DNA from 3 places in the Arthrobacter sp. NPDC058130 genome. Region 1 is predicted to be linked to each of the others. Evidence: riboswitches for the same ligand, from Rfam matches in the RefSeq annotation. Region 1 holds a riboswitch; each other region holds the start of a gene.
What was found. A riboswitch is a leader RNA that binds a small molecule or an ion and turns the genes downstream of it on or off. The one in region 1 is predicted to bind thiamine pyrophosphate.
Positions count from the first base shown of each region.

Region 2: another riboswitch for thiamine pyrophosphate. It lies ahead of thiO (glycine oxidase ThiO); the one in region 1 lies ahead of thiC (phosphomethylpyrimidine synthase ThiC).
Region 3: another riboswitch for thiamine pyrophosphate. It lies ahead of ACFVTM_RS19840 (ECF transporter S component); the one in region 1 lies ahead of thiC (phosphomethylpyrimidine synthase ThiC).

Region 1 covers NZ_JBHVTV010000010.1:165,807-176,088, reverse strand. Annotated here, with positions in the region: gene ACFVTM_RS16865 (ribonuclease HII) at 1-526, opposite strand, end outside; gene lepB (signal peptidase I) at 537-1,631, opposite strand; gene lepB (signal peptidase I) at 1,632-2,312, opposite strand; gene rplS (50S ribosomal protein L19) at 2,417-2,776, opposite strand; gene trmD (tRNA (guanosine(37)-N1)-methyltransferase TrmD) at 3,013-3,852, opposite strand; gene rimM (ribosome maturation factor RimM) at 3,853-4,440, opposite strand; gene ACFVTM_RS16835 (RNA-binding protein) at 4,564-4,806, opposite strand; gene rpsP (30S ribosomal protein S16) at 4,808-5,233, opposite strand; gene ACFVTM_RS16825 (hypothetical protein) at 5,453-5,890, opposite strand; gene ACFVTM_RS16820 (VOC family protein) at 6,484-7,359, opposite strand; gene ACFVTM_RS16815 (amidohydrolase family protein) at 7,441-8,577, opposite strand; TPP riboswitch at 8,658-8,765, shown strand; gene thiC (phosphomethylpyrimidine synthase ThiC) at 8,761-10,282, shown strand, end outside.
Region 2 covers NZ_JBHVTV010000007.1:179,821-190,102, reverse strand. Annotated here, with positions in the region: gene ACFVTM_RS13950 (DEAD/DEAH box helicase) at 1-869, opposite strand, end outside; gene ACFVTM_RS13945 (RNB domain-containing ribonuclease) at 1,198-2,742, opposite strand; gene ACFVTM_RS13940 (ferritin-like fold-containing protein) at 2,784-3,455, shown strand; gene thiE (thiamine phosphate synthase) at 3,537-4,244, opposite strand; TPP riboswitch at 4,271-4,391, shown strand; gene thiO (glycine oxidase ThiO) at 4,385-5,746, shown strand; gene thiS (sulfur carrier protein ThiS) at 5,743-5,979, shown strand; gene ACFVTM_RS13920 (thiazole synthase) at 5,985-6,809, shown strand; gene ACFVTM_RS13915 (4a-hydroxytetrahydrobiopterin dehydratase) at 6,883-7,554, shown strand; gene ACFVTM_RS13910 (hypothetical protein) at 7,558-7,860, opposite strand; gene ACFVTM_RS13905 (DUF3107 domain-containing protein) at 7,963-8,187, opposite strand; gene ACFVTM_RS13900 (TetR/AcrR family transcriptional regulator) at 8,249-8,896, opposite strand; gene moeB (molybdopterin-synthase adenylyltransferase MoeB) at 9,069-10,282, shown strand, end outside.
Region 3 covers NZ_JBHVTV010000014.1:127,512-137,793, reverse strand. Annotated here, with positions in the region: gene ACFVTM_RS19880 (Na+/H+ antiporter subunit A) at 1-2,835, shown strand, start outside; gene ACFVTM_RS19875 (Na(+)/H(+) antiporter subunit C) at 2,832-3,416, shown strand; gene ACFVTM_RS19870 (Na+/H+ antiporter subunit D) at 3,413-5,059, shown strand; gene ACFVTM_RS19865 (Na+/H+ antiporter subunit E) at 5,056-5,601, shown strand; gene ACFVTM_RS19860 (monovalent cation/H+ antiporter complex subunit F) at 5,598-5,876, shown strand; gene mnhG (monovalent cation/H(+) antiporter subunit G) at 5,866-6,249, shown strand; gene ACFVTM_RS19850 (DUF4235 domain-containing protein) at 6,333-6,596, opposite strand; gene ACFVTM_RS19845 (heme-degrading domain-containing protein) at 6,638-7,174, opposite strand; TPP riboswitch at 7,362-7,506, shown strand; gene ACFVTM_RS19840 (ECF transporter S component) at 7,573-8,220, shown strand; gene ACFVTM_RS19835 (ABC transporter ATP-binding protein) at 8,262-9,884, shown strand; gene ACFVTM_RS19830 (energy-coupling factor transporter transmembrane component T family protein) at 9,881-10,282, shown strand, end outside.

The DNA.
Region 1 (10,282 bases):
CATCACGCTCCACCTTCGCCAGGATGCTCGCCGCGGCGACGCTGAGGCACTGCATGTCGGCCTTGACCAGCGTGTGCACGGGGGCGTCGCAACCGGGTTCCGCCGGGGCATCGTCAAACAGCGAGGGCTGCAGGTCCGGCGAGAGCCAGTTGTGGCTGCCGTCCAGCAGGACCACCTCGGGCCTGATGCCGGCGGCGATGACGGCGAACCAGGCGCGGTTGCCGGCCAGGCGGAGGGCGCCGATGATCCCGAGTTCATCAATCTCGTTCGCGGAGGCGTGTCCGACGGCGGAGGCGACGCTCCAGTCCCGGACCAGCGGCACCAGCCGTTCCCGGTCTGCGACCTTGAGCAGCTTGCTGTCCCGGACATCGGCCAGGAGCTTTTGCTGCTGGAGGTCCACGACGGCGATCCCCACGCTGACGGGCCCGGCGAGGGCACCGCGGCCGACTTCGTCGATGCCCGCGAGGAGCCGGGCGCCGGAGCTGCGGAAGCGGCGTTCGTAGTCGAGGGTGGGGGCGACGGACATGGCGGGGGACTTACTTTCCGTTCGGGGCCGGCACGCTGCGGAAGACGTCCGGATAGTTGTCCAGGGCGGACATCCTGTTCAGCGGCCACGCGATGACGGCCGCCTTGCCCTCGATGTCGGACTCGTTGACGAAGCCGCCGTTGGTGTCCATGTGGGCGCGTGAATCCGCGGAGTGGTTGCGGTTGTCGCCCATGACCCAGACCTTGCCCGCGGGCACGACGACGTCGAAGTCGCGGACCTGGGGAATCTCTGCGGCGTTGATGTACTTCTCGTCCAGCGGCGCGCCGTTGACGGTGAGCTGCCCGCCGGCGTCGCAGCAGACCACGTGGTCGCCGGGGAGGCCGATGACGCGCTTGACCAGGTGCTGTTCGGAGTTGTCCGGCAGCAGGCCGACGAACGTCAGCCCGTCCTGCACCCAGGTGAACGGGCCCTTCGTCTTCTGCGCCGCGGGGGCGAGCCAGCCCTGGCTGTCCCGGAACACCACGACGTCCCCGCGTTGGAGCGCCATGGGCTCCGGCACGAGGAGGTTGACGAAGATCCGGTCGTTCACGTCCAGGGTGTTGACCATGGATTCGGACGGGATGTAGAAGGCCCGGAACAGGAAGGTCTTGATCAGGAAGGACAGCACGATCGCCACGACGACCACCGTGGCAACTTCCTTCAGCCACAGGAAGAACGGGCTGTGCCCTTCACGGGCCTGGGCCTTCCTGGCCCGCCGGGAAGACGAATCGGCGTGGGCGGGCCCGGAGGGCCGCTCCCTGTCGCTCCGGTTGGCGCGCCGCGCCCCGCCGCTTTCGTCCTGCGACGACGACGGCGCCCCCGCCGCCCCGGCACCGACACCAGCACCGGCACCGCCCGCGGCAGCAGCGCCTACGGCACCAGCACCGGCACCGCCCGCGCCCGAGGCGCCCGCGCCCGCGGCACCAGCATCAGCACCCACACCCGGGCCGGCTCCCGCGCCGGAAGCAGACTCGTCCGCGACCCGTGCCTGCGGCAGCCGGGTGGTGGGGTGTTCCGCCGGCTCGTCCCCTGGGATCGCCGAGGCGGTAACCCGGGGTCGGTCCTGGTCCTGCGGATCAGGAGTGCGCGGTTCGGTCTCGGGCATCTACTGTCCGTTCGTCGTCGTCGTTGTCGCAGCCGGTTCGGGCCGCGCTACTGCTGCAAATCTATCAAGCGGCCAGATGATCTGTACCGGCCTGCCGATCACACGTTCCAGTGGCACCATGCCGCCGCCGGGGGCACCCAGGAGGCTCCGGGAATCGGCCGACATGGAGCGGTGGTCCCCCATGAGCCAGAGCCGTCCGGCCGGCACCTCAACACTGAATTTAAGATCGCTCGGGGTGTCCCCCGGGTACACATAGGGTTCCGCAACTTGCTGGCCGTTGACTGTGAGCCGGCCGCCGGTCTCGCAGCACACTACGCGGTCGCCGGGCAGTCCGATCACACGCTTGACGTACGTGGTGTCGCTGCCCGCGAGCCCAAGCCAGTGTCCGGCGTCGGCGAGGGCATCCACCACAGGGCCGTTACCGCTGTTGAGCGGGGCGAAGGAGCCGCGGCCGTCGAAGACGACGATGTCCCCCCGGCCCAAGGGCTCGGCCTGGAAGCCGGTGCGCGCCACCAGGATCCGGTCCCCGGTGCGCAGGAGCGGTTCCATCGATGCGGACGGGATGAAGTAGATATCCAGCCACAGGGAGCGGACCACGGCGCTGATGGCCACGGCAAGCACCAGGGCCAGCAACGCAAAACGCCAGCCCAGTTTCCTGGGCTGGCGTTTTAGCTGTTCCATGTTCCGTATCCCCTGGCGCTGTTCTGAACTAATGTGCGCTGTGCGGATAGTTCCGGCAACATGCCGGGGACGGTCCGTGGACCCGCGGTGGAAGCCTGGAAGGCTTACTTTGCGGTCTGGAAGTCGCGCTTTTCCTTGATCTTCGCGGCCTTACCACGCAGGTTACGCATGTAGTAAAGCTTGGCGCGGCGCACGTCACCCTTGGAGACGAGCTCGACCTTGTCGATGATCGGGGAGTGCACCGGGAAGGTACGCTCTACGCCGACACCGAAGGAGACCTTGCGGACGGTGAAGGTTTCGCGGACGCCATCGCCCTGGCGGCCCAGGACGAAGCCCTGGAAGACCTGGACACGGGAGTTCTTGCCTTCGATGATGTTCACGTGAACCTTGATGGTGTCACCCGCGCGGAACTCGGGAACATCGGTGCGCAGCGAGGCTGCATCTACGGAATCGAGGATATGCATTGATCCACTCCTGGTGAACGCCACAGGTCACTCACGTTGGGTTACGGCGGCCAAGCCCGGGGGCGTCAGCCGCCCGGAAATTTCCGCCGAAAGTTTTGTCAATCCGGCCCTGTCAGGAATAGACGGGACCGGGGTGCCCGGCTGTTGGCAGCGCTCCCCCTGTGGCAGGTTCGCGACCCAGCAGGCACAAGGACTAATTTTGCCACATTTTGTGCGGCTTAGCCCAATTCCGGTGGTTAGGCGTCGGGACGGCGCACCAGGTGGCCGTCGACGACGTCGTACCCCAGGTCGGCGAACGCCGTGCGGTCCGCGCGGGGCAGCTTGCCGGCGTCGAACTCCGCGAGCAGGTCGGGGCGGCGTTCGGCGGTGCGCCGGTACTGTTCGTGCCGGCGCCACTGGGCGATTTTGCCGTGGTTGCCGCTGAGCAGCACCGCCGGGACGTCGCGGTCCCGCCAGCTGGAGGGCTTGGTGTAAACGGGGTACTCCAGCAGCCCGTCCGAGTGTGACTCCTCCACGAGGGATTCGGGGTTCCCGACGACGCCGGGCAGCAGCCGCCCGATGGCCTCGACCATGGCCAGCACGGCGACCTCGCCGCCGTTGAGGACATAGTCCCCGAGGCTCATGGGCCGGACTGTGAAGTGCTCCGCGGCCCATTCCAGGACCCGCTCGTCGATGCCCTCGTACCGGCCGCACGCGAAGACCAGCTGCTCCTCTTCGGCGAGCTGGTGGGCGGTGGCCTGGGTGAACCGCTCCCCCGCCGGCGACGGGACAATGAGCACCGGCTTGCCGGCGGCTCCGGCATCGTCGGCACGTTCGGTGCCTTCGGCGTCCCCAGCAGCCACGGCACTCCCACCTGCCACGGCGGTGAGGGCCTGCGCCCACGGTTCGGGCTTCATGACCATGCCGGCTCCGCCGCCATAGGGGGTGTCATCCACCGTTCGGTGACGGTCCGTGGTGAACGAGCGCAGGTCATGGACCCTCAGGTCCAGCAGGCCATCCTGGCGGGCCTTGCCGATCAGCGACAGTTCCAGCGGGGCCAGGTACTCCGGAAAGATACTGACGACGTCGATTCTCATCTACGCGTTGCCCTGCTCTTCAGGTTTCCGCGCTTCGGGGTCTTGCTGCTCGGGGTCTTGCTGCCCGGGCGCCTCGTCGGTGTTGACCTCGAACAGTCCGGGCGGCGGGGTGACGAGGACGTACTTTTCGCCCACGTTGACCTCGGGCACAATCTGCTCGACGAACGGGATCAGGACTTCCGCGCCCTCGGCGGTGGTGACCACCAGCAGGTCCTGGACCGGCATGGTGTGCAGTGCGGAGACCTTGCCGACGACGCTGCTGCCCACACGGACCTCCAGGCCCACGAGCTCGTGCTCGTACCAGCCCTCGTCGTCTTCGTCGGCGCCGATTTCTTCGGTTTCGATGAACAGCTTCGCGCCGCGCAGGCCTTCGGCGTCGTTGCGGGTCTCGATCTCATCGAAGGCCAGCAGCAGGATGTCTTTGTTCCAGCGGGCGCTGAACACCGTCAGCGGCCCGGCCGAGGCAGGCTCCACGATGAACTTCGTGCCGGGGACAAAGCGGTCGCCGGGCGCGTCGGTGAGCACCTGGACGGTCACTTCGCCGCGGATGCCGTGGGGCTTGCCGATTCGTGCCACCTGGAGCTGCATCTGTTCCTCTGTTCGGGGTTGGTGATTCTGTGGGACTGGTGCCTAAAAACGGGGAAAACAGTCCGGCCCCTCCACCGTTATCTGGTGAAGGGGCCGGACTTAAGACAAGTAGTGCTGAACGCGTTACCGGCGGCGGTCGGTGTCGACGACGTCGACCCTGACCGGCTCGCCGTCCGCCAGCGCCGCAACCACAGTGCGCAATGCGCGTGCGGTCCGGCCCTGCCGGCCGATCACCCGTCCGAGGTCGTCCTGATGAACGCGCACCTCAAGGGTTTCCCCTCGGCGGTTGTTCTTCGCACTGACCTTGACGTCCTCGGGGCTGTCAACAATCCCGCGGACCAGGTGTTCGAGCGCTTCTGCCAGCAATTTACTCAGCCTCGGTGGTCTCTGCTTCAGCGGCGTCGGCGGGGGCCTCGGCAGCTTCGTCCTTCTTGGCCTTCTTGGTGATGGCTTCCGGGATGATCACGGAGCCCTTTTCCGGGGTAACGAAGGCAGCCTTGGGAGCCTTGGTCTTCAAGGTTCCCTCCTGGCCGGGGAGACCCTTGAACTTCTGCCAGTCACCAGTGATCTTGAGGATCGCGGCAACCTGCTCGGACGGCTGTGCGCCGACGCCGAGCCAGTACTGGGCACGGTCCGTGTCGACCTCGATGTACGAGGGCTCTTCGGTCGGGTGGTACTTGCCGATCTCTTCGATGGCACGGCCATCACGCTTGGAGCGTGAGTCCATGACGACGATGCGGTAGTACGGTGCGCGCATCTTACCGAAGCGCTTAAGGCGAATCTTTACGGCCACTTTTGTGGTCACTCCTGTTTCTGAAACGGGGTCGAGCCCGGCGTTCTGCACCCGTGGGGCGGGCCGTACTTGGGGGTTCTAAAGGACAAGATCCGGACGCGGAGAGAGGGGCCACGCAGATCGAGTACCTGTTCATTGTGCCAGATCACCGGCGGGATTTCGACTTGACACGGGCCGGTCCTGCAGGAACGGGTCCTGGATGGGGCGATCCGCGGCCGGTCAGGAGGTCCAGACGTAGAGGCCGGACCTGGTGGCGGGGTCCACTCCGGCGGCGAGCTCGGCGATCCGGCGGACATAGCCGCGGGCCTCGTCCGGACCGAAGGGCATGTCCTCCTCGGCGGCCCAGTTGGCCGCGACGTCCTCGAGGACGTCGCCCTCCCCTTCGGTTTCATAGCTGAGCAGCTCCGCCAGCGTGCGGACCATCGCGGAGGGCACGCCGAGCAGCGAGTCGCTGGCCACGTCAACCATGGCCAGTTCGTAGTCCGCGCCGGGGGCGTGCACCGCGACGCCGGCGAGGTCGCCCAGCCGCTCCACCTCAAAGTCACTGATGTCCTGGATGCGGACGGCCTCCGGCGCGGCCGGGCCGCCGCCTTCGAGTGCGCCGGCGCGCTTGAGGGCTCCTTCGTGGGTGGACACAAAGATCTCGGTGAATCCCATGCAGCTCGTCCTTAGGGTTCGGCGGTACGCGGCCCGCTGTTTTCGCACGTCGCTTCAGCCTAGCGTCTTCGGCGCGCCCCGCCGTCGTGGACATGCCCGCCCTTGCCCGCGGCCACTGGACATGACGCCGTCATGCCCAGTCCCGGACCTGAAATATGGACATGCCCAGCGGTCACACTTGGCCCCCCTGGACATGTCCAATCCTGGCCAGGCCACCGCGCTCGCCCCCAACTACCGTGTCCGGACATGTCCTCCCCCTTTGACCGGAACCACTGGACATGCGCCCCCTTGCCCGCGGCCACTGGACATGACGCCACTTTGCCCAGTCCCGGACCTGAAAAATGCGCATGCTCAGTGGTTCGCCCGGCCCCCGGTGGACATGTCCATTTTCAGGGTGCGACCACTGGACATGTCCCGCCGAAACAATCTGGCTTGGCTGCGATCACGGGGCGCGCCCCTTCCTGGCCGCGACCAACGGACATAATGCCACTATGTCCATTGCTGGGCCCCGGGACTGGGCATGTCCTCCGGAGCCAGCCGGCACCGTCAGCGGCTGCGCCCCCTAGCGAACCCCGGCCCAGCGGCTGCGCCCCCTAACGAACCGCGACCCGGATCCGGTTGCGCCACGGGTCCTCGAAGCGCAGCTCGGCGCCGGTGTGGTGCGAGTCGACGCCGCCGGCCTTGAGCCGGTCCGCCAGGGCCCCGACGTCGTCGCCGGACGGCACTTCGATGAGCACCTCGCCCAGGCCCAGCGTGTCGCGCCGGGGGCCGGCACCGCGGCTGTTCCACACGTTCATGGCCATGTGGTGGTGGTAGCCGCCGGCCGAGACGAACAGCGCCTGGCCGTGCCAGCCGGCGGTCTTCTCGAAGCCGAGCGTGCCGACATAGAACTCCTGCGCCGACTGCACGTCGCCCACCTGGAGGTGGACGTGCCCGACGCCGGCGGCCGACTCGCGCTGGCCGGTCACGGACGCCTCGGTCAGGTACTGCTGCAGGTAGCGCTGCGGCGGCAGGGCGAGGCTGTCCATGACAACGTTCTTGCCCTCCCAGGACCAGGCCTCCCGCGGCCGGTCCCAGTACAGCTCGATGCCGTTGCCCTCGGGGTCGTTGAAGTAGAAGGCCTCACTGACGAGGTGGTCGGCGCTGCCCGTGAAGGACTGGGGCTCGTACTGGGCCGCGGTGGCAACGGTGGCCGCCAGGGAGTGCTGGTCCTCGAAGAGCAGGGCGGTGTGGAACAAACCGGCCTCGCCGCGGGAGGGAAGATTCAGGCCGGGGGCGGGCGCCAGGTGGACCAGCGGCTTTCGCTTGCGTCCAAGGTAGAGCCCGCCGTCCTGGTCGGCCACGATCTCCAGGCCAACGGCACGCTGGTAGTAATCAGTCATGAGCTTCATGTCGCCGACCTTGAGCATCACAGTGCCCATGGTGAGTTCGGCAGGCAGGAGGTCCTGGGTGCTGGCTTCTGCGGTCATTGAAACGCTCCGGGGGTTCTAGGGCCACCGGCTCTCGGTGACTCCGCATAAGGTTAAAATACTTGAAGCTTCAATTTATTCCTAGTGGCCGGCTGGGGTCCAGGCAGGGCCCGGGCCCGCTGCCGGGGACACGTCCCGGCGCACCTCCCGCCCGCGCAGCACAATGTGCTTGAGTTGCCGGAGCGTGGCCGGATTGCTCCGCGGATCCTCGGCGGTGACCAGGACATCGGCGTTTGCCGCTTCGACGATGGATTCCGCGCCAAGCCACGCCCTCGCGGACCAGTTCGCGGCGTCGAGGGCTGCCGCGGCGGGAAGGCCTGCGGCGTGCAGGGCCTGGATCTCGTCCACAATCCGGCCGTGGCTGATCACGCTTCCGGCGTCGGTCCCGGCATAGATGGCCAGCCCGGCCTCGTGGGCTTCGAGGACCCGCTCGGCGCGCCGCTCCCACAGCGAGCGCATGTGGGCGGCATAGCGGGGGAACTTGGCCTCCGCCCGCGCCGCGATGTCCGGGAACGTGGCGATGTTGATCAGGGTGGGCACGATCGGGACGCCCTGTTCGAGGAAGCGCGGCAGGTGCCGCGGCAACAGGCCGGTGGCGTGCTCGATGCAGTCGATCCCGGCGTCGAGCATGTCATCCAGGGTGTCTTCGGCGAAGCAGTGCGCGGTGACGCGGGCCCCTTCATCGTGGGCGGCCTGGACGGCGTCCTTGACCGTCCGGGCCGGAAAGCTGGCGGCGAGGTCGCCGGCGTCGCGGTCGATCCAGTCCCCCACGAGCTTGACCCAGCCGTCGCCGGCACGGGCCTGCTTCCGGACGGCCTCGACGAGATCATCGGGCTCGACCTCGACGGCCAGGCCCCGCAGGTAGCGCCGGGCCCTGGCGATGTGCCGGCCGGAGCGGATGATCCGGGGAAGGTCCGCTCGCTGCTGGAGCCAGCGGGTGTCGTGGACGGCGCCGGCATCGCGGACCAGCAGCGTCCCGGCGTCGCGGTCCGCCAGCGCCTGGGATTCCGCGGTGGCCTCGGAGACGTCCCCGCCCGGGCCGAGGCCGATGTGGCAGTGTGCGTCCACGAGCCCGGGAATGACCCAGCCGTCCAGCACGAGGTCCGGCGCGCCAGCGGGACGGTCGAAGGTCAGCAGGCCGTCCACCGACCAGAGCCCGCGGCGCTCCTGGTCCGCCGCGGTGAGGATCGGGCCGGTGAACTCGATGATGCTGGTCATGGCCTCAAGCCTAATCCGCATGACGATCCGGCGGCCACGTCACACTCGGCAGGGTTCGCGACGGCCTGTGGTAGCTTCGTTTACGACCACACGGGTGCCCTTGCAGGGGCTGAGATCGGGCTAGCGCAGCCTGCGACCGTTGAACCTGTCCGGGTAATGCCGGCGAAGGAAGTGAGTAATCCTTTGAGCACCACAGAAACACAGCACAGCCCTGCCCAGAATGAAGCAGCCCCCACCCAGTCGCTGAAGTCCCACTCGCTGGCCTTCACCACGGACCCGGAGCATGGCATCCGCGTCCCGGTGACCGAGATTGCCCTGCAGCCCTCCCCCGGCGGCGTCGCGAACGCCCCGTTCCGGGTTTACCGCACGGCCGGTCCCGGCAGCGATCCGGTCCGCGGACTGGAGCCGTTCCGGGCGCCCTGGATCGAGGCGAGGGCGGACACCGAACCCTACGCCGGCCGGGAACGGGAGCTGCTCGACGACGGCAAGTCGGCGGTCCGCCGGGGTGCGGCATCGGCCGAATGGCAGGGCGGACGCCCGGTGCCGCGCCGCGCCGTCGAGGGCCGGACCGTCACACAGATGCGCTATGCGCGCGACGGCGTCATCACCCAGGAAATGCGGTTCGTCGCGCTGCGCGAGAACTGCGATGTGGAGCTGGTGCGCAGCGAGGTGGCCGCGGGCCGGGCGATCATTCCCAACAACGTCAACCACCCCGAATCGGAGCCGATGATCATCGGCAAGGCCTTCCTGGTGAAGATCAACGCCAACATCGGCAACTCGGCTGTGACCAGCTCCATCGCCGAGGAGGTCGACAAACTCCAGTGGGCCACGCAGTGGGGCGCGGACACGGTGATGGACCTCTCCACCGGCGATGACATCCACACCACGCGGGAGTGGATCATCCGCAACTCCCCCGTCCCCATCGGCACCGTCCCGATCTACCAGGCCCTGGAGAAGGTCAACGGCGAGGCGAACGCCCTGACCTGGGAGATCTTCCGGGACACCGTGATCGAACAGTGCGAGCAAGGCGTGGACTACATGACCATCCACGCCGGGGTGCTGCTGCGCTATGTGCCCCTGACGGCCAACCGGGTCACAGGCATCGTCTCCCGCGGCGGCTCCATCATGGCCGGCTGGTGCCTGGCGCACCACCAGGAGAACTTCCTCTACACCCACTTCGACGAGCTGTGCGAAATCTTCGCGAAGTACGACGTCGCGTTCTCCCTGGGTGACGGGCTGCGGCCCGGCGCCACGGCGGATGCCAACGACGCGGCGCAGTTCGCCGAGCTGGACACCCTGGCCGAGCTCACGCAAAGGGCCTGGGAGTTCGATGTGCAGGTCATGGTGGAGGGCCCCGGGCATGTGCCGTTCCACCTGGTCCGGGAAAACGTGGAACGCCAGCAGGAACTCTGCAAGGGCGCGCCCTTCTATACGCTCGGTCCGCTGGTGACCGACATTGCGCCGGGCTATGACCACATCACCTCGGCGATCGGCGCCACCGAGATTGCCCGCTACGGCACCGCCATGCTCTGCTACGTCACGCCCAAGGAACACCTCGGGCTGCCGAACAAGGACGACGTGAAGACCGGCGTGATCACCTACAAGATTGCCGCCCATGCCGCGGACCTCGCCAAGGGCCACCCCGGCGCGCACGAACGCGACGACGCCCTGTCCAAGGCACGGTTTGAGTTCCGCTGGCGGGACC
Region 2 (10,282 bases), on a different contig from region 1:
CGGCCGCGGCCGCGGGCCTGCAGGATCCGGGCTACAACCTCAACTTTGTCCATGCTGTGCGCACGGTAGATCAGCTGGCGGATGTCGCGCTTGGTCAGGCCTTCGTCGTCCGGGTCCGCGGCGCGGATGTGCGTCGGCTGGCTCATGTAGCGGCGGGCCATGGCGATGACCGGCCCGGGCATGGTGGCTGAGAACAGGAGCGTCTGGCGGACGGCGGGCGTGCCGGCGATCAGGGTCTCGACGTCCGGCAGGAACCCGAGATCCAGCATTTCGTCGGCTTCGTCGAGGATGACGGTCCTGACGTTCTTCAGGCTCAGGTGCTTCTGCTTGTAGAGGTCGATCAGGCGGCCGGGGGTACCGACAACGATTTCGACGCCGTTCTGCAGCGCCTCGACCTGCGGCTCGTAGGCGCGGCCGCCGTAGATCGTGGCGATGCGGGCGTTGCGCTTCTTGGCGGCGTTCTCGAGGTCCTTGGCCACCTGGACGGCGAGCTCGCGGGTGGGCACGATCACCAGGGCCTGCGGGGCGCCGGGAACGGCCAGTTTGTCGAAGCCGGCGTCGTCACGTCCGACGACGCGCTGCAGCGCCGGGATGCCGAAGCCGAGGGTTTTGCCTGTACCGGTCTTGGCCTGGCCGATGATGTCATGCCCGGCCAGCGCGACCGGAAGCGTCATGGCCTGGATCGGGAACGGGTGCGTAATGCCGGCGTCGGCCAGCGATTCCACGATGTCGGCGCGGACGTTGAAGTCGGCGAAGGTCTTTTCGGCAATCTCGTGCGGCTTTTCGTCCGAGATGATGGTTTCTTCGGGCTCGATGGTCTCCGTGCCGGAATCATCGATCAGAAGCTGGTGCGTGTGCAATTCGCTCACAGGGGAGTTTCCTTATTCATTTTGGGCTGCGCTGCTTGCTCAACGGGGCCGGCCAGTGGCCGTTCCGGAGCACGCTCGGGCGCGCAAGCAAATCCAGTGGAAGCCGATCGCGGGCTATCTAAATGCTGGCACTGGGGACCAGCGGGTGGATCTCAAGATCGCGTAGGGGCGGGCTTGTTGAATTCGAAAATCATGGAAATCAACGACCGGGCATCCATTTCTACTCCTCCAGTCTAGCTGTACCAAGGGCGGATCCTCGACTGGACCCGTGATGGCACCGCGGGAGTGCGCCCGGCAGCGGACCCCCAGCGCGCCGGCAGTGGGGCCCTCAGCCCACAAGCTCCAGCTGGATTTCGCGGGTGGCGATGTCCGAGGACACCACCCGGACCCGGACTTGAGTGCCCGGTTCCAGGTCGCCGGGGCAGCGTGCGGTCACGGCGGGCTCGGCGATCTGGACCATCCCGGACGGGCCGTTGCCGTTCCCGTTTCCGTTGGCCTTGCCGCCGTTCCCATTGCCGTTCGCCCTGCCGGCCGTGCCGCCGTTCCCATTGCCGTCGCCGCTGGCGCCGGTGGTGCTCTTCACCGGTTTGGAACCGGAGATGACGACGGCGTCGAATTCCTGGCCGACGTGGTTGACGAGCAGGGCCGCCTCCACGGTGTCCAGTGCCAGCCGCTCCAGCTTTGCGGCGAGCTGGTCCGACGTGCCCATGATGGCCGGGAGGGACGGCAGGGCCGCCCGGGCCCAGGCCGGAACCTCGGTGCCGTTGCTCAGGGCTTCGCAGATCACCAGCACGAAGCGGTCCACCAGCCGCCGCAAAGGCGCCGTGGAATGGGCGTAGGCGGCGCCGATGGCAGACTGGAGGGCGGCTTGGGGCACCGTCCCGTCGAAGTGCGTGTACCCGGCGCCACGGAAAAGCATGCCGGCCGAATGCACGATTGCCAGCTGCCGGGGGTCCGTGGGGTCCAGGGTCCGCAGATACTCGCCGTAGCCCATTTCTCCGTCCCAGGGCTTGCCGAGGGCATGGGTCTGGCGGTGGAAATGCCGCAGTGACGCCTCGTCCGGGGCGGGCATGGTGCGCAGGATGCCGACCTTGCCCTGGAGCATGAGTGCGGCGGCCGCCATTCCGGTCATGAGTGAAATCTGGGCGTTCCAGTCCTCCACCGGCAGCGGCGGGGCCGCCACGATCCGGTAGCCGCCGTCGGGCAGTTGCTGGATCTCCTGTTCCGGCATGTTCAGGCTCGCTCCGCCGCGCAGGCGTTCGAGCTCCACCCGCTTGATGCCGACCTCTTTGAGCAGCTGCAGCACGGGCGCGGCCGTGCCGGCGTCGAGTTCGGCCTGGACGGCCTTGTAGCTGAGTTTCGCGCGGCTGCGGACCTGGGCCCGGCGGACAAGGACCGATGTCACCTCTGCCGCGGCGTCGAGCCCGAACTCCCAGACGAATGCCGAGCACAGCTGGCCGGCGAGCAGGCTGCCGGCGGCCTCGCTGATGATCTCCGGATGCAGCGGAATCCGGCCGTCCGGGGTGTAGAAGGTCTGCCCGCGGCGCCGGGTCTCGGCGTCGAGCGCCCCGCCCGGGGCGACGAACGACGGGACATCGGCGATCGCGTAGAACACCTTGTAGCCCTCGCCGTCCCGTTCGATGAACAGGGCCTGGTCGAGGTCGGTGGACGAGGCCGGGTCGATGGTCACGAACTCGACGTGCGTGAGGTCCAGGTCCGGCAGCTTGTGCTCGGCCACGGCCGCCGCCGCGTCGCGCAGCACGTCTTCGGGGAACGGGCCGGGCAGTTCCAGCGTGGTGCGCAGCGCCTTGAGAGCCCCGGCCAGCTGGTTCTGCTGCTCGTGGACACTGGGGGTCAGGCGATGATGGGACACGAAAATCAGGGTAGCCCGATTTCCGCCATTAGTCTTGGATCATGAGCGCAACTCCGGACGATCCTGCCCTCTACAACAGCTTCCTGGCGGATCTGCTGGGAGTGATGGCGTACGGCGAGCTTTCCGCCTTCGAACGGCTCTCCTCCAGTGCCGGGTACTCGCCCACGCTGCATGACCGTGCCGTACTCGGCAGGATGGCCGTGGCGGAGTTCCAGCACTACGAACTCATCCGCGCCCGGCTCGAGGACATGGGCCTGGACACGGAGGCCGCCATGCTGCCGTTCCAGCCCTCGGTGGACCACTTCCACGAGCTCACACGCCCTGCGGACTGGTACGAAGCGCTCATGAAGGCCTACGTGATCGACACGGTCTCCGCGGACTTTTACGGCGCCGTCGGCATGTACGTCGACGCCGGGACCCGGGAGCTGATCGGGCAGGTCCGCTCCACCGGTGAGTCCACGGATGTGTTGCAGGAGCGCCTCAAGGCGGCCCTGGCCGATGACCCCCGGTTGGCGTCACGCCTGGCGCTGTGGGCCCGGCGCCTGCTGGGCGAGGTCCTGAACCATGCCCAGCGGGTGAGCCTGGAGCACGCGTTCCTGGGCGGGTTGTCTGGACTGGACGACGCGGAGGCCAAGGCGCTGGTCGGGGGGCTGACGGCCGAGCTCGCAGCGAACCATGCGCGTCGGATGGCAGGGCTGGGGCTCCCCGGCTAGGTTCAGGACAGGCCGCAGCCCCGGGCAGCGTCAGCCCCGGGCAGCGTCAGTACCGGCCGGGAGATCGTGCGGGGGACCGGCTCAGGAATCCGCGGCGTCCAGCGCCGCCAGCAGCGCACCAGCGGCGTGGGCGGGATCATCGGCGTCGGTGATTGCCCGGACCACCACGATCCGCCGGGCACCGGCGTCGACTACCTGCTCCACGTTGCCGAGGTCGATCCCGCCGATCGCGAACCACGGCAACAGGCTTTCCGCCCGGGCGTCGGCCTTCCCGGTGCCCTCGCCGTCCGGCTGGCCAATCGTCTGGGCAGCGTAACGGACCAGGTCGAGGCCGACGGCGGCGCGTCCTGGCTTGGTGGGAGTCGCCCACACGGGCCCCACGCAGAAGTAGTCCAGTCCCTTGCGGCCGGGCGAGGCAGCAACGGCGGCGTCAACCTGTTCCGGGGTGTGGGTGGACAGGCCGATCACGGCGTCCTTGCCGAGGAAGCCGCGGGCCGCGTCCAGTGAAATGTCCTTCTGGCCGATATGGAACACCGGCGCCCCGGACAGGGAGGCGATGTCCGCCCGGTCATTGACGGCCCACAGCCGTCCGTGGCGCCGCGCCGCGGCGTGCAGGACCTCCAGGAGTTCCAGTTCCTCGGCAGCCTCGAGCGACTTGTCGCGCAGCTGGATGATGTCCACCCCGCCGGCGAACGCGGAGTCCACGAAGTCCTCGAAGTCGCCGCGGTCCCTGCGGGCGTCGGTGCACAAGTAGAGGCGGGCGGTGGTGTGGAGGTGGTCCTGGCTCATGGGACCAGCCTAGTTCCTCTAAACTGGGCGCATACCGCGGGAGCCCGCAGCAGCCATGTCGCCGCTGCTCGGCTGAGAGGGCGTCAGAGCCGACCGCTTGACCTGATCCGGCTAGTACCGGCGTAGGGAAGGAATTTTTCATGGGCACGCAAGTAGGCACACAAACTGGGCGTGAAGCCGTGGCCGCAGATGACGCCACCGCCCGGGATTGTGACACGGGACCCGTTTCCACTGATGGAATCACCGCAGGGGACAGCACCGCAGGGGACAGCACCGCAGACGTTGCCGTGATCGGCGGCGGGGTGATCGGCCACGGCATCGCGTTCGAGGCCAGCCGCGCCGGACGGTCCGTGGTGCTGATCGACGATGCCCCCGGCAGCGGGGCGAGCTGGGCCGCGGCCGGCATGCTTGCCCCCGTCAGCGAGCTGCACTACCAGGAAGAGCAGCTTCTGGAACTGATGCTCGAGTCCTCCCGGCTGTGGCCCGGATTCGCCGCCGGTGTCGACGCCGGACCTGCCGGCCCGGACGCCGGTCCCGCCGGCCCGGACTCCCGGGCCGGTACGGGGTACTTGACGACGCCGACCCTCGCCGTCGGGGCCGACGCAGCCGACCGGCGCGCGCTCGCGGACCTGAGGGAAGTCCAGCGGGCCTGCGGCCTCAGCGTGGAACCCCTCACAGTGCGCGAGGCACGGGGCCGGGAGCCGTTGCTGAGCCCCGGCATCTCGTGCGCCTTCGACATCCCGGCCGACCATCAGGTGGATCCGCGCCTGCTGGTCGCCCGGCTTGCCAGCGTCGTGGCGTCGGAGGGCCGCGGCAGCTTCATCCGGCAGCGCGCGGCAGGGCTGCTGTGGCAGGACGGCACGGTTGCAGGGGTCCGCCTCGCCGGTGGCGGTACCGTGCGGGCCACCGAAACCGTGGTCGCCAACGGGCTCGGCGCCGCCGACCTTGAAGAATTGCCCGCCGGGCTGGCCCTGCCGCTGCGGCCCGTCTACGGCGACATCCTCCGGCTCCGCGTGCCCCCGCATCTGCAGCCGCTGCTCACGGCCACCGTGCGGGGCATGGTGCGCGGGGTCCCGGTGTACATCGTCCCCCGCCAAGACGGCACCGTGGTGATCGGCGCCACCCAGCGCGAGGACGGCCCGTTGGATCCGCACTCGGTTTCGGCCGGCGGCATCTACCAGCTGCTGCGGGATGCCCAGCAGCTGGTGCCCGCGGTTGCCGAGCTGGAGCTGCTGGAAGCCGCGGCGCGGGCGCGGCCCGGCACACCGGACAACGCCCCGCTGCTGGGACGCGTCGGCCGCCCGGACGGCGGGGATGTCCCAGGACTCATCATCGCCACAGGTTTCTTCCGGCACGGCGTCCTGCTCACCCCGGCGGCTGCCGCCGTGTGCCGGCAACTCATGGACGGGACGCCGGACCCGCGCTGGGCCGGATTCCGCCCCGACCGTTTTTCCCGCATCCCGGATACGTCCGGGGACAGCCCCCAGAAGGAAGCAGCATGAACATCAGACTGAACGGAACGGAGCAGAGCGTCGCCGACGGCGCCTCCGTCAGCACGCTCGTCAGCCAGCTCACGGGCCGGAGCATCGGCCCCGACGGACAGGCCGCCGACGGCCGGAAGCTCGGTGTCGCCGTGGCCCGCAACGCCGAAGTGGTGCCGCGCAGCCAGTGGCACGCCACGGCGCTCGCCGACGGCGACGACGTCGAACTTGTCACGGCAGTCCAGGGAGGATGACCAGCATGAACGAGACCACGTTGGCAGGAGCACCGGCCGTGCAGCTAAGCGGGGCGGTGGCCGATCCGTTGGTGATCGACGGCGTGACGCTCGGCTCCCGCCTCATCATGGGCACCGGCGGCGCGCCGAGCCTGGACGGCCTGGGTGCGGCGCTGGTTGCCTCCGGAACCGAGCTGACCACGGTGGCGATGCGCCGTTATTCGCCAGCGGAGACGGGATCGCTGTTCCAGCTGCTTGAGGACCACCAGATCCGGGTGCTGCCCAACACTGCCGGCTGTTTCACCGCCAAGGACGCCATCCTCACCGCCGAACTGGCCCGCGAAGCCCTGGAAACGGACTGGGTCAAGCTCGAAGTCATTGCCGACGAGCACACCTTGCTGCCGGACGCCGTCGAACTCGTGGACGCCACCGAACAGCTCGTGGCCCGCGGCTTCAAGGTCTTCGCCTACACCAACGACGACCCCGTGCTCGCCCTCCGGCTGGAAAACCTCGGCGCTGCGGCCGTGATGCCGCTGGGCGCCCCGATCGGCACCGGCCTGGGCATCCTGAACCCGCACAATATCGAGCTGATCGTCTCTCGGGCGTCCGTGCCGGTGGTGCTGGATGCCGGGATCGGCACGGCCTCGGACGCGGCACTGGCGATGGAACTTGGTTGCGATGCCGTGCTGTTGGCAACGGCCGTGACCCGGGCCCAGAATCCCGTGCTCATGGGGGAGGCCTTCAAACACGCTGTCATCGCCGGTAGGCTGGCAAAAAAGGCTGGCAGGATTCCGCGCCGCGAGCACGCCCTGGCGTCCTCGGCGATGGAAGGCCGGGCCGAGTTCCTGTAGGTCGGGGTCCGGCTTCGACCGCCAGCCAATTCGCCGAACCAGCCTATCCGCCGAATCAGCACAGGAGCCTGCAGTGGCAGCCACGGACGACGTCCTTACCCGGCCACAGATCGATGAGGCCCTGGCGGGCCTTCCGGACTGGAGATACCGCCTGGGCGGCCTGGTGACGGTCTACAAGAGCCCGACGTCGGCCGCGGCGCTGGAGCTCATAGCCGCCCTCGGGCGCGTGGCCGAGGACCAGAACCACCACCCGGACCTGGACTGGCGCTACAACCGCGTGTTCCTGCGCTTCACGTCCCACGACGCGGGCACGGAGGTCACGTCCCGGGACATCCGCGCCGCGGCGGCAGTCAGCGAGGCGGCGCAGGGCGCCGGCGCCGCCGCGGAGCCGGGCCTGTACCGGACGGTGGATATCGCCATCGATTCGGAGGACCCCGCCGGGGTTTCGGAGGTTTGGCGGGTCGCCCTCGGCTACCGCAAGGGCCGGTTCGGCGACCTCGTGGACCCCTACGGCCGCGGGCCCGGACTCTGGTTCCAGGAGACCTCCACTCCGAACGCCAACCGCATCCACCTGGACATCCACCGGAGCAAGGCCGAATCCGGGCCCGTCCTGGAAAAGACCGCGGCGACCGGGGCCTTAATGAACCGTGACCACGCACCCGAGTGGGTGGTGGTCACGGATGCGCAGGGAAACCGGCTGTGCTTGTGCACCGAGGACGGCCACGGGCCGGACCTGCCGGAGTAGCGCCTAGAGCTTCAGGATGGCGGTGAGGCGCTCTGTGTCCTGCCGGGTCCGGGTCTTGCCGAGGTAGATGACGGCCGCGATCGACGCCGCCGTGCCGAGGACCATCGGCAGGATCCACGGGATCCAGGTCAGGCCCGGCTGGTAGCCAAACCCGGCCGACATGAAGATGATCCAGCTGAGCATGCCGACGGCCGTCGCGACTCCTGCCGGGACGCTGACCCCGTATTTTGTGTGTCGCTTGTCGTTAGCCCACACCACGAAGCCCGCAGCAACGGTCACCATGGCGACCACAATCAGGGAAAGCATTCAGGACACCTCACGCTAGTCAAGAAAACGGCAGAAAAAACGGTTTCGAAAAACCGGCAGTGCATCGGTTGTGAAGCAAGTCCAACGCCAAACGGCAAGAGCCTAGAGGGCGCCGAACCCGACGCGGCGGGCTTCTTCTGCCCCGATTTCAACGTAGCCCAGGACATTGGCGGGGACGATCACCAGGCGGCCCTTGTCATCCTTCAGGCGCAGTTCGCCGCCCTTGGCGATCGCGTCGCCCACCACCTTGGCGACGGCGTCGGCGTCCTGCGTCGATTCGAGGACAATTTCGCGGCCAATGTTCTGAATACCAATCTTTACTTCCACAGCAAGGCCTCCCAGCCAGTCAAAACCGAATAAATGTCTAAGGTCAATCTCTAGTTGTACTCTAGGTCTCTTTCGGGAAGCGGGAGATTCCGCGCCAAGCTAAACGGTAGATCAGGTCACTGGCCACATCGAGGTCCAGGTTTCCGTCCGTTTCCAGCCAGTACCGGGCACTCACCTGCGCCAATCCGGCCAGGCCGCGGCCCAAAAGCTGGGACTCAAGTTCCGGCAGCTTGGTGTCCTCGGCGATGACGCGAGCGACGGCGTCGGCAAAGGTCTTGTTGAAGGCCTCCAGCCGGGCACTGACGTCGGGATCGTTGATCAGGTCCGACTCGAAGACGAGCCGGTGCGCCTGGTCGTCGTGGGCGATGAAGCGGAAGTACGCGCGCATGACCGCCTGGACGCGTTCGTCATTGTCCGTGGTGGAATTCAGGGCGCCCAGCAGGAGGTCGATCAGCTTGCTCAGGTGGCTGTCCAGCAGGGCCAGGTAAAGGTCCCGCTTGGACGGGAAGTGCTGGTACAGCACCGGCTTGCTGACATGGGCGGTCTCGGCGATCTCGTCCATGGCGGCCCCGTGGTAGCCGTTTGCCACGAAGACCTCATGCGCTGCCGCCAGCAACTGCGCCCGGCGTTCATCACGGGGAAGGCGTGCCGAGCGCTGTCCGCTCCGCGTCTGCCCGGCCGGCGGCTTGCCGGTCTCGTCCCGCTCCACCGGTGCCTGATGAACCACTGTCGGCCTTCTTTCCCTCTACATCCACTTGCCCGCTGTGCACTCAACTGAAAAGCACCCAACTGAAAAGCACTCAACTGCTGTGCACTGCATTCAACTACACTTTACGCGCGGGTAATATGACCTGGCGGTATCTTCGGGCATAGATTGAAGTATGGCTTCCAAGTTCACCGCCACCGGTGCCCCCGCAACGCCCCAGAAACAGCTGGATCCGCGGCCTGGACCGCTGGTTGACCCGGCAGCGGACCTCAGTCCCGCGGAGGTGGAACGCTATTCGCGCCACCTGATCATTCCCGAGATTGGCGCGATCGGCCAGCGACGCCTCAAGAACGCGAAGGTCCTGGTGATCGGGGCCGGCGGCCTTGGCTCCCCGGCTCTGCTGTATCTCGCGGCCGCCGGCGTCGGTACGCTGGGCATCGTTGACGACGACGACGTCGATCTCAGCAACCTGCAGCGGCAGATCATCCACGGCGTCGCAGACGTGGGCCGGCCCAAAATCGAGTCCGCCCGCGATGCCATCGCGGCCCTGAACCCGCTCGTCGACGTCCGGCTGCACAACGTCCGCCTCGACGCGTCCAACGCACTGGAACTCTTCGCCGAATATGACCTCATCCTCGACGGCGCCGACAACTTTGCCACCCGCTACCTCGTCAACGATGCCGCCGCCATCCTCGGCAAGCCCTATGTCTGGGGATCGATCTTCCGCTTCGACGGCCAGGTCAGCGTCTTCTGGGAGCAGTTCGGGCCCACGTACCGGGACCTCTACCCGGAGGCGCCGCCGGCTGGGTCCGTGCCGTCCTGCGGCGAAGGCGGCGTGTTCGGCATGCTGTGCGCCGCCGTCGGAGCGCTGATGGTCACCGAGGCAGTCAAACTGATCACCGGCGTCGGCCGGTCCCTGCTGGGCAGGCTGGCGCTCTATGACGCGCTGGGCGGAACCTGGCGCGAGATCAAGGTGGCCCGGGACCCTGTGGCCGAGCGCATCACGGAACTGACCGATTACGAGGCGTTCTGCGGGATCACCCCAGCGGCGGATGCCGGTACCGAGCACACTGTGACGGCAACCCAGCTTGCCACCATGCTGGCCTCGCGCAAGGCCGGGCTCAAGGACTTCCAGCTCGTGGACGTGCGGGAGCAAGGGGAGTACGAGATTGTCCGCATTGACGGCTCAGTGCTGATCCCGCAGGGCCGCATCCTTGCCGGGGAGGCGTGGCAGGAACTGCCGCAGGATGCCGATATCGTCTTCCACTGCAAGGCTGGAACACGGTCCGCCGCCGTCCTGTCCGCAGCCCGCGCTGCCGGGTACGAGCGCGTCAGCCACCTCGACGGCGGCATCCTTGCCTGGGTGCGCGACGTGGAACCCGGGAAACC
Region 3 (10,282 bases), on a different contig from region 1:
CTGGCCTGGGTCATGTCCCTGCTGATACTGGGCGTGGGCGCGCTGGTGCTGGTGTACTGCGCCCGGTATTTCAGCGACAAGGACGACAACCTCGGCGGGTTCGGCGCGCAACTCCTGGCCTTCGCCGGTGCGATGTTCGGCCTGGTCACCGCCGATGACCTCCTGCTGATGTTCATCTTCTGGGAGCTCACCACCGTCCTGTCCTACCTGCTGATCGGGTATGCCCGCACCAGGCTCTCCGCGCGGCGCTCGGCGCTGCAGGCCCTCGTGGTGACCACCGCCGGCGGGCTGGCCATGCTCGTGGGGCTCATCATCCTCGGCTCGACCGCCGGCACCTACCGGATCCAGGCAATCCTGGACGAGGCCCCCGCCCTCCTCGCCGGCCCGGCCGCAGGAGCCGTGAGCGCCGCCGTCGTCCTGATCCTGATCGGTGCCATCACCAAATCCGCACTGGTGCCCTTCCACTTCTGGCTCCCCGGCGCGATGGCCGCCCCCACGCCCGTGAGCGCCTACCTGCACGCCGCCGCCATGGTGAAGGCCGGGATCTACCTAGTGGCCCGCCTGGCTCCCGGATTCACCGAAGCCCCGCCATGGCTGCCGATCGTGCTCGGCCTGGGCCTGACCACCATGCTGGTGGGCGGCTACCGGGCCCTCCGGCAAACCGATATCAAGCTCATCCTCGCGTACGGCACCGTGAGCCAGCTGGGCTTCCTGACCATGGTGATGGGCCTCGGCACCCCCGAGGCCGCGCTCGCCGGACTCGCCCTGCTCGTGGCGCACGCGCTGTTCAAGGCCACCCTCTTCCTGGTGGTGGGCATCATCGACCACCAGGCCGGGACCCGCGACATCCGCGAGCTCTCCGGTGTTTACGGCTCGGCCCGGGCGCTGGCGATCGTGGCGGCGATCGGCACGGCCTCGATGGCGGGCATCCCCCCGCTGGCCGGCTTCGTCGCCAAGGAATCGGTGTTCGAGGCCTTTGTGCACTACCGCTCCGAGTCCGGGACCGGGCCCTGGCTCCTGGCAGGCCTGGTGCTCGGTTCCGTCCTGACCTTCGCCTACAGCGCCCGGTTCATGTGGGGCGCCTTCGCCCTCAAGCCCGGCGTGGAGCCCACAGCCTTCAAGCCGATCACACCCGCCTTCCTGGCCGCGCCGGCGATCCTGAGCTTCCTGACAATCCTCTACGGACTATGGCCCGCCCCCGTTGACGGCTGGGTCCAGCCCTATGCGGCGCTTTTCGTGGACGGCACTGCCGACGGCGCCACGTCCTCGCCCGGGCACCTGGCGCTGTGGCACGGCGTCACCCCGGCCCTGGGCCTGACGGCGCTGACGTTCGCACTGGGACTGGCCATGTTCTACGGCCGCAACGTCGTGTCCCGGCTGCAGTCACGGGTGCCGGGCTGGATCGACGCCGACCGCGCCTACCAGCAAACGATCGGCGCCCTGGACGACACCGCGGTCTGGATCACGGGACGGACCCAGCGTGGTTCGCTGTTCTTCTACCTCTCCGTCATCCTGACCGTAGCGTTCGTCCTGCCGCTGACTGCGCTGCTGCTGGCCGACAATCCCCTGCCGCCGAATCTCTACTTCGTTGATCCGGGCTCGCCCCTTCAGCTGGTGGCGGGTGCCGGAATCGTGATCGGGGCGCTCGCCGCAGTGCGCGCCAACAAACGCTTCCTGGCCGTCCTGATGGTGTCCGTCACCGGCTACGGCATTGCCCTGATGTTCGCGCTGCAAGGCGCACCGGACCTTGCCCTGACCCAGATGCTGGTCGAAACGATCATCCTGGTGGCGTTCGTGCTGGCCATGCGGAGCCTGCCCGCGGGCCTGCGCGACCGCACCGGCGGGAAATACCGGGTCATCCGCGTGGTGATCGGACTGGCCTTCGGCGCCACGATGATTTTCGTGGCCATCTACGCCCTCGGCGCCCGGGTGGCGCCGCCGGTTTCCCTGCAGTTCCCGCAACTGGCCTATGAGGGAGGCGGCGGCCTCAACGTCGTCAACGTGACCCTGGTGGACATCCGGGCTTGGGACACCTTTGGCGAGATCTCGGTCCTGGCCCTGGCCGCCACCGGCGTGGCCAGCCTCATCTTCGTCCGCGGCCGCGGCGACCGCATCCGGGCGTCCGCCTCTGTCGCGGAAGGGACGGTGGGCCGGCGTACAGGGGCCAGGGGGAGCACCCGCGACGATGCCGCCCTGGCGATGAACCGGCGGTTCGCCGCCGCCACCCGCGACGCCTGGCTGGTGGCCGGCCGCACCCTCGCCCCCGAACGCCGCTCGATCATCTTCGAGGTGGTCACGCGCCTCATCTTCCACTCGATGATCGTGTTCTCCCTCTATCTGCTCCTCGCCGGCCACAACCTGCCCGGCGGCGGCTTCGCCGGCGGCCTCACTGCCGGTCTCGCCCTGACCATCCGCTACCTCGCCGGCGGCCGCTTCGAGCTCCGCGAAGCCACGCCCGTCGGCGCCGGCACGCTGCTGGGGATCGGCCTGGCCACGGCCGCTGCCGCGGGAATGACGCCGCTGCTGCTGGGCGGCCAGGTGTTCCAGAGCGCCATCGTGGAGCTGTGGCTGCCCGTCTTTGGCGACATCAAGTTCGTCACCTCGACCATCTTCGACATCGGTGTGTACATCGTGGTGGTGGGACTTGCCCTGGATGTGCTGCGCAGCCTGGGCGCGGAAATCGACGAGCATTTCGAGGAACAGCCCGGGCTGTCCGAGGACCACGAGGCCGTGGGCGGCTCCGCGGCCGCGGAAAATGACGCGGAAAATGAGGACGCGGAATATGCCGACGAGGAGAGTGCCGACGCGGAAACTACTGCCAGGGGGAGAACATGAGCGTCAATCTGACCTTGCTGACGGTCATGGGGGCGCTCTACGCCTGCGGCATCTACCTGATCCTTGAACGCAGCCTCACAAGGGTGCTGCTGGGCCTCATGCTGCTGGCCAATGCCACCAACCTGCTGATCCTCGCCACCGGCGGTTACGCCGGGCTGGCGCCGATCTTCGAGAAGAGCATCCCGGCCGGGGATTACAACGATCCCCTGCCGCAGGCCCTGATCCTCACCTCGATCGTGATCTCCTTCGCCGTCACCTCGTTCATGCTGGGCATCATCTACCGGACCTGGGTCCTGGCCCGCCAGGACGAAATCCAGGACGACGCCGAAGACCGCCGCGTCGCGGAAACACCCAGCTTCGATGCCGAGGACGACTCGGTGATCCCGGTCGAGACCTCGGAGTTTCCGCTGGCCATGGCCGGCTCCGACAGCCCGGGACCCGCAGCTGCCCGTACCGGGGCAGGGAGCGGCACCGCCGCGGTTATGTCCGGCGACCGCCCCGTGCGGGCCGACAGGGCCGCCTCTGAAGAACAGCCCGGCTCCCTCAACGTGAACCCCAGACCGGAAGGAGGCGGAGAGTGAACATCGCCAGCTTTGCCCCGCTCGCCGTCGTACTCCCCATCCTGGGCGCCGCCCTGACCTTCCTGCTGATCCGCTATCCCCGGGCCCAGCGTGCGGTCAGCATCGCCCTCCTGGCGCTGACCCTGCTGCTGGAATGCTGGCTGCTGGCTTCCGTCTGGGACGGCGGGACAACCGCGGTGAACATCGGCGGATGGCTGCCGCCCTGGGGCATTGTGCTGGTGGTGGACCAGTTCTCCTCGCTGATGCTCGTGGTGTCCTCGGCCGTGAGCCTTGCCGTGCTGATCTACGCCACGGGACAGGGCATGGCCGACGGCGACCGCGACGCCCCGGTCTCGATCTTCCACCCCACGTACCTGATCCTCGTGGCCGGGGTGTCCAACGCCTTCCTCTCCGGAGACCTCTTCAACCTCTACGTCGGCTTTGAGATCCTGCTGACGGCCAGCTACGTGCTCATCACCCTCGGCGGAACGGGCCCGCGCATCCGGGCCGGCGTGACCTACGTGGTGGTCTCGGTGGTGTCCTCGGTGCTGTTCCTGATCGCGATCGCCATGGTCTACGGCGCCACCGGAACCATCAACATGGCGGACCTCGCCATCAAGCTGGGGGACCTCGACCAAGGCACCCGGACACTGCTGCACGTCATGCTGCTGGTGGCCTTCGGCATCAAGGCCGCCGTGTTCCCGCTGTCCTTCTGGCTTCCCGACTCCTACCCCACCGCCCCGGCCCCGGTTACCGCCGTGTTTGCCGGGCTGCTGACCAAGGTGGGCGTCTACGCGATGGTCCGCACGGAGACGCTGCTCTTCCCGGGCGATGCGCTCAACGCCCCGCTCATGGTCGCGGCGCTGCTGACCATGGTGGTGGGCATCCTCGGCGCCCTGGCCCAGAGCGACATCAAGAGACTCCTGTCCTTCACCCTGGTCAGCCACATTGGCTACATGGTCTTTGGCCTGGCCATGTCCACGGTGGCCGGCCTGGGCGCCGCGGTCTTCTACGTGGCCCACCACATCACCATCCAGACCAGCCTGTTCCTGGTGACCGGCCTGATTGAACGCCGCGGCGGCAGCTCGTCCATGGACCGCGTGGCCGGGCTGGCCAAACTCTCCCCGGTTTTGGGGGTCCTGTTCTTCATTCCCGCCATGAACCTGGCCGGCATCCCGCCGTTCTCGGGCTTCCTGGGCAAGCTGGGGCTCCTTCAGGCGGGCGTCGAGCTGGGCACGCCCCTGGCCTATGCCCTGGTGATCGGCGGGGTGCTGACGAGCCTGCTGACCCTGCTGGCGATCGCGAGGGTCTGGAACCGGGCATTCTGGCGCAAGCCCGAGGACGCCGAACACCCCGATCCTGTGCTCCTGGCGGCGCCGGCGGACGCCGCCACCGGGGACCGGGCCGGCCGGGCGAACGTGACCCTGCTGCCGCGCACCATGGTGGGCTCCACCCTGGGCCTGGTGGTCTTTGGCGTGGCCTTGACGGTCTTTGCCGGGCCGCTGTTCAGGGTGGCCGACCAGTCCGCCGTAGAAATGCTGAACCGGGCCCCCTATATCCAGGCCGTGCTGGGCGAGGACGCGCCGGTGCCGCCGGTGCCGTCGGAGGTCCAGCAAGGGCAGGTACAGCCCGGGCAGGTCCAGGAACAGGGCGGCGGGAAATGAGCCGGAAAAGGATCTCGCTGCGCCAGGAACTGCCGCTGCTGGTGTGGCTGGTTTTCGTCTGGGGCGCACTGTGGCAGGACTTCAGCCCCGGCAATCTCCTGTTCGGTGCCCTGATCGCCGTCCTCGTGGCGCGCATCTTCTACCTGCCCCCGGTGGAGCTCGGGGGCCGCTTCAACGTGCTCCGTGCCGTCCCCTTCGCCCTCGTCTTCCTGGGAAAAGTCGTCTCGGCAAGCTTCCAGGTCCTGTACCTCGCCGTGGCCCGCGGCCCCAAAGTGGTCAGCGCAATCGTCGCCGTGCCGCTGCGGAGCCATTCCGACCTCCTGGTCACAGCCACCGGGCATGTGATCTCCCTGATTCCGGGATCCCTTGTGGTGGAGGTGGACAGGTCCACGTCCACGCTCTATATCCACGGCATCAACGTCCGCAACGCCCAGGACGCGGCCAAGCTGCGCAAGGAGGTCCGGGACACCGAGGCCGGGCTGATCAGGATCATGGGCTCCAAAGACGAACTCTCCGCCCTTACCCAGGAGGCCACCCCATGATGCAGATCGTCCTGACGGTGACCGCCGTCGTACTTTCCCTCGCCGCCCTGGGGGCGATCATCCGGATCGCCCGGGGCCCGTCACTGCTGGACCGGGTCCTCGCCGCCGACGTGCTGCTGGCGATCTTCGGGGCGGCGCTGTGCATCGACATGGCCGCCAACCGGCACCTGAACAACCTGATGCTGCTGGTGTCGATATCCCTCATCGGCTTCGTCGGCTCGGTCACCTTCGCCCGGTTCGTGGCTGACCGGAGGGAGACTGTCCGTGAATCCTGAAACAGTGATCGACGCCGTCTCTGCCTTGTTCATGGTGACCGGCGCCCTCATGTCCCTCGGCGCCGCAATCGGGCTGTTGCGGTTCCCGGACCTCATGAGCAGGATGCACGCCGCCACCAAACCGCAGGTCCTCGGACTGTTCCTGCTGTTGGCGGCCCTTGGCCTGCAGATGCGCACCTGGTGGGTGTGGCCCGTCCTGGTGGTGGCGTGGCTCTTCCAGCTGCTGACCGTCCCCGTGTCGGCCCACATGGTGGGCCGGGCCGGTTACCGGACCAAGCACCTGCATCCGGAGCTGCTGACCGCCGACGAGCTCGAGGCCGTGGTCCAGCAGGCGGCCGCCAAGCACGGAGCGGACGACGGCGAAGCCAGCTAGCCGAAACGGTCAGCCCCACCGGGCCGGCCCCGCCCGGCCAGGGCGGTCCGGCCAGCCGGATCCGGTCCGCCGGCCTGGTCCGGCTAGACGATGTCCTGGGTCTTGGCGAAGCGGGTGATCGCGCGCTGGGTGCCGCGGTTGGCGAGCACCTGGATGATGGCGCTGACCGATGCGGAGATCAGGGCGAACGTCAAAGCGGTGCGCAGCGTGGTGGGGACGTCGTCGTCGTGGCCCTTGGGCGGCTTGTTGCCCGTGGACTTTTCCCAGATGGTGTCCACCAGCTTGGTGCCGGCAAAGCCGGCCGCCAGGCTGATGCCGGTGCCGAGCAGCTTGATGAGGATGTTCATTCTTCGGTCTCCTTCGGGCGGGAACAGGGGCTTCCCCTAGCCTAGCGTTCCGGTGTGATGACGTTCCGCAGGGCCTCGACCACAAGATCGTGGTCCGCCTTCTGGGGCAGGCCCGAGACGGTGACGACGGCGACGGCGCCCGTGCCGCGGACGTAGATGGGGAACGCTCCGCCGTGGGCGGCGAACTCCATCTGGTCGAACCAGGCGTTGTCCTCGATCCTGCCGCCGGCAGCGCGGGCGCGCAGGCCCACCAGCAGGGACGGGACCTCGTACCGCATTGCAGTGCGCTTCTTGGCGTTGATCCAGCGTTCGTTGTCCGGCGTGGCGCCGTCCAGGGCGGCGTGGAAGAGCACCTGCTCGCCTTTGGTGATGTCGACGGCGATGGGCAGCGAGCGTTGCCTGCCCAGCTCCACGAGGAGGAGCCCGAGGTCCAGGGCGTCGTCCTTGCTGAACGAGGCGAACTGGAGGGCCTCCATCTCGGCCAGCACGCGGCCGATGAGCGCCGCAAGGGATCCCTGCGGCTGCGGCTCGCTCGAGTCGGGGTCGTATTCCCCGGAGGGATCTGGTGTGAGCGTCAAAATTATCCAGCTTTCCGGTGCGTGACTAGGCCGCCCGCAGGCGGGTCCGGGTGTCCGACAGGTCGACTCTACCAAGCGGCAATTCCTGGCCGCGGTGACCCGCTTTGCCCGGTCCCGGATTGTGACGGCACACCACTGAAAACCCGGCCGTCCGGGTGTAAACTGAGCCAGCCCACAAGGGCAGAATAATTTACGACAGGGGAGCGCCGCCGTCGGGCATCACCGGAAAAATCCGGGGAAAACCGCTGGTGGGCGCTGAGAGTGCGGACAGCCGCAGACCCTCGAACCTGATCCGGTTAGTACCGGCGCAAGGGAGTCGAGATCTCAGGGTGCGCGGAGGGCGGCGGAGGCCGCGGCCGGCCGGAGCATCCTCCCCTCCTGTTCCCCAGGAGGACGACATGACAGATATTTCAGCACAGCCTGGTTCCGCCAGCCGCTCATCCGCCCGCCGCAACTACAGTTGGCGTGTGGTGGACATTGTGGTGGCCGCCTTGATCGCCGTTGCCGGCGGCGTCATTTTCTGGGCCTGGTCCCAGGGCGCGAACCTAATTTCAACCCCGGTCAACGCCATCTACCCGCCGCTCAGTGGACTCTACGCCGGCGGCTGGATGATCCCCGCCGTGTTGGGCATGCTCATCATCCGCAAGCCGGGCGCAGCGCTCTTCTGCGAAACCGTGGCGGCCACGGGCGAACTCATCATGGGTTCCCAGTACGGCACCACGGTGCTGATCTCCGGTGTCCTGCAGGGCCTCGGCGCGGAGCTGGTCTTCGCGGCCTTCCTCTACAAGAAGTTCAACCTGCCGGTATCGCTGCTGGCCGGGGCGGGTGCGGGCCTCTTCTGCGGCCTGAACGATTCGTTCCTGCCGTGGGGCTGGAACATCGCCTACGAAGCCGGCGACAAGCTCGCGTACATCGTTTTCACCACCATCTCCGGAGCAGTGATTGCCGGCGGACTGTCCTGGCTCGCCACCCGAGGCCTGGCCAAGACCGGAGTGCTGGGCTCCTTTGCCTCCCGCAAGGCCGCCACGGAGCCCGTCTTCTCCTGAGCCGACTTCGCGAACCTACAGCTGAAACCTGCAGACGACTCATGAGACCTTCACCGGGAGTCCGGCCGGCCGCCGTCACGGCCCGCGGCTGGGGCTGGCGGCATGCCGGAAGGCCCCGGCCCGCCGTCAGCGGCCTTGACCTGGACATCCGGCCGGGGGAGCGCGTGCTCCTGCTGGGCCCCTCCGGCGCCGGCAAATCGACGCTGCTCCATGCCCTGGCTGGCGTGCTGGGGGACGGCGCGGCCGGCGCTTCGGGACCGGCGGGAGACGCCGAAGATTCAGACGAGACCGGAAGCCTGCTGATCGACGGCGCCCCGCCACGGGCGCAGCGCGGCCGCGCCGGGCTTGTGCAGCAGGACCCGGAAACGCAGGTGGTCCTCTCCCGCCTCGGCGACGACGTCGCCTTCGGGGCCGAGAACCTTGCCGTCCCCGCGGCGGAGATCTGGCCGCGGGTGGGCGAGGCGCTCGACGACGTCGGGCTGGGCAGTCTGCCGCTGGACCATCCGACGTCGGCGCTCTCCGGCGGGCAAAAGCAGCGGCTGGCGCTCGCCGGGATCCTCGCGATGCGCCCAGGGCTGCTGCTGCTGGACGAGCCGACGGCCAACCTGGACCCCGCGGGAGTCCTGGAGGTCCGCGACGCCGTGGGCCGCTGCCTGGACAAGACCGGCGCCACCCTGGTGGTCGTGGAGCATCGGGTGGCGGTCTGGAAGGACCTCGTGGACCGGATCGTGGTGCTGCAGCCCGGGTCCGCCACGGACTCCGCTGTGTTGATCGACGGGCCGCCGGACCGGGTCCTCGCCGAGGCGCGGGACATGCTCATCGGTGCCGGCGTCTGGGTGCCGGGCCACGTGCCGGCGACGCGGACGCGGCGGCGGGCGCCGGGCTTAGGGCAGCTCCTGCTGGAGGCGGAAAGCCTCGCGGTGTCCCGCGAGCGGCCGCGGCGGGCCGGGCTGCGCGAGCGCTTCCGCACGATCGCGCCGCGTCCGGTCCAGTCCGGGGTATCGGCCCAGGTCCGCGCCGGCGAAGCCCTGACCATTACCGGGCCGAACGGCTCGGGGAAGTCGACCCTGGCGCTCACGCTGGCAGGTCTCCTGCGGCCCGTCGCCGGCACGGTCACGACCGCGGCGGAGCTCACCGGTGGTCCCAGCAGCGGTCCCGGAGGCGCCGGCACCGATCCGTACCGGTGGAAGGCCCAGCAACTGATCGCCAGGATCGGAACCGTGTTCCAGGAACCCGAGCACCAGTTCGTCACCGGCAGGGTCCTCGATGAGCTCATGTTCGGCCCCCGCCACCTCGGCTACGGCGAAGAACGCGTGGCCGAGCTGCTGGAACGGCTCCGGCTGACGGAACTCGTGGACGCCAACCCCTATACGCTCTCCGGCGGCGAGAAGCGGCGCCTGTCGGTCGCCACCGTGCTCGCGGCGCACCCCCGGGTGCTGGTCCTGGACGAGCCCACCTTCGGCCAGGATGCCAACACCTGGGCCGAACTCGCCTCGTTCCTGTCCGAGCTCCTGGACGCTGGCACCGCCGTCGTCTCCGTGACGCACGACGCCGAATTCAGCGCCGTCCTCGGCGGCACGGAACTGCGCCTCCGCCCGCGGGAAGCCGCCGCCGCGGAAGCTCCCGGCCCGGACCTTGAACTCACGGAGGGGGCCTCGCCATGAGGGACGCACTGAGCCTCCGCGGCAACCACGCGCTGCTGACCCGCGCCAACCCGCTCGCCAAGTTTTCTGCGGTCTTCCTGATCACCCTGGTCCTGGCACTGTCCATCGACTGGGTCTCGGCGTCGGTGGCGCTGGCCTTCGAGCTGCTGCTCCTGCCGCTGGCCGGCCTCACAGTGGCATTGCTGTGGCAGCGCGGCTGGCCGCTGATGCTCGCGGCGGCGCTGGGCGGCTGGAGCACCGCCATCCTGGCGCCCGACGCCGGGTCCATCCTGGTCGACGCCGGGATCTGGTCCATCAGCGCCGGCTCCCTGCAGCTGGGGATCGGCTTCATGCTCCGCGGGCTCGCGATCGCGCTGCCGGCGGTGCTGCTGATGAGCTGCACCGACCCCACCGACCTG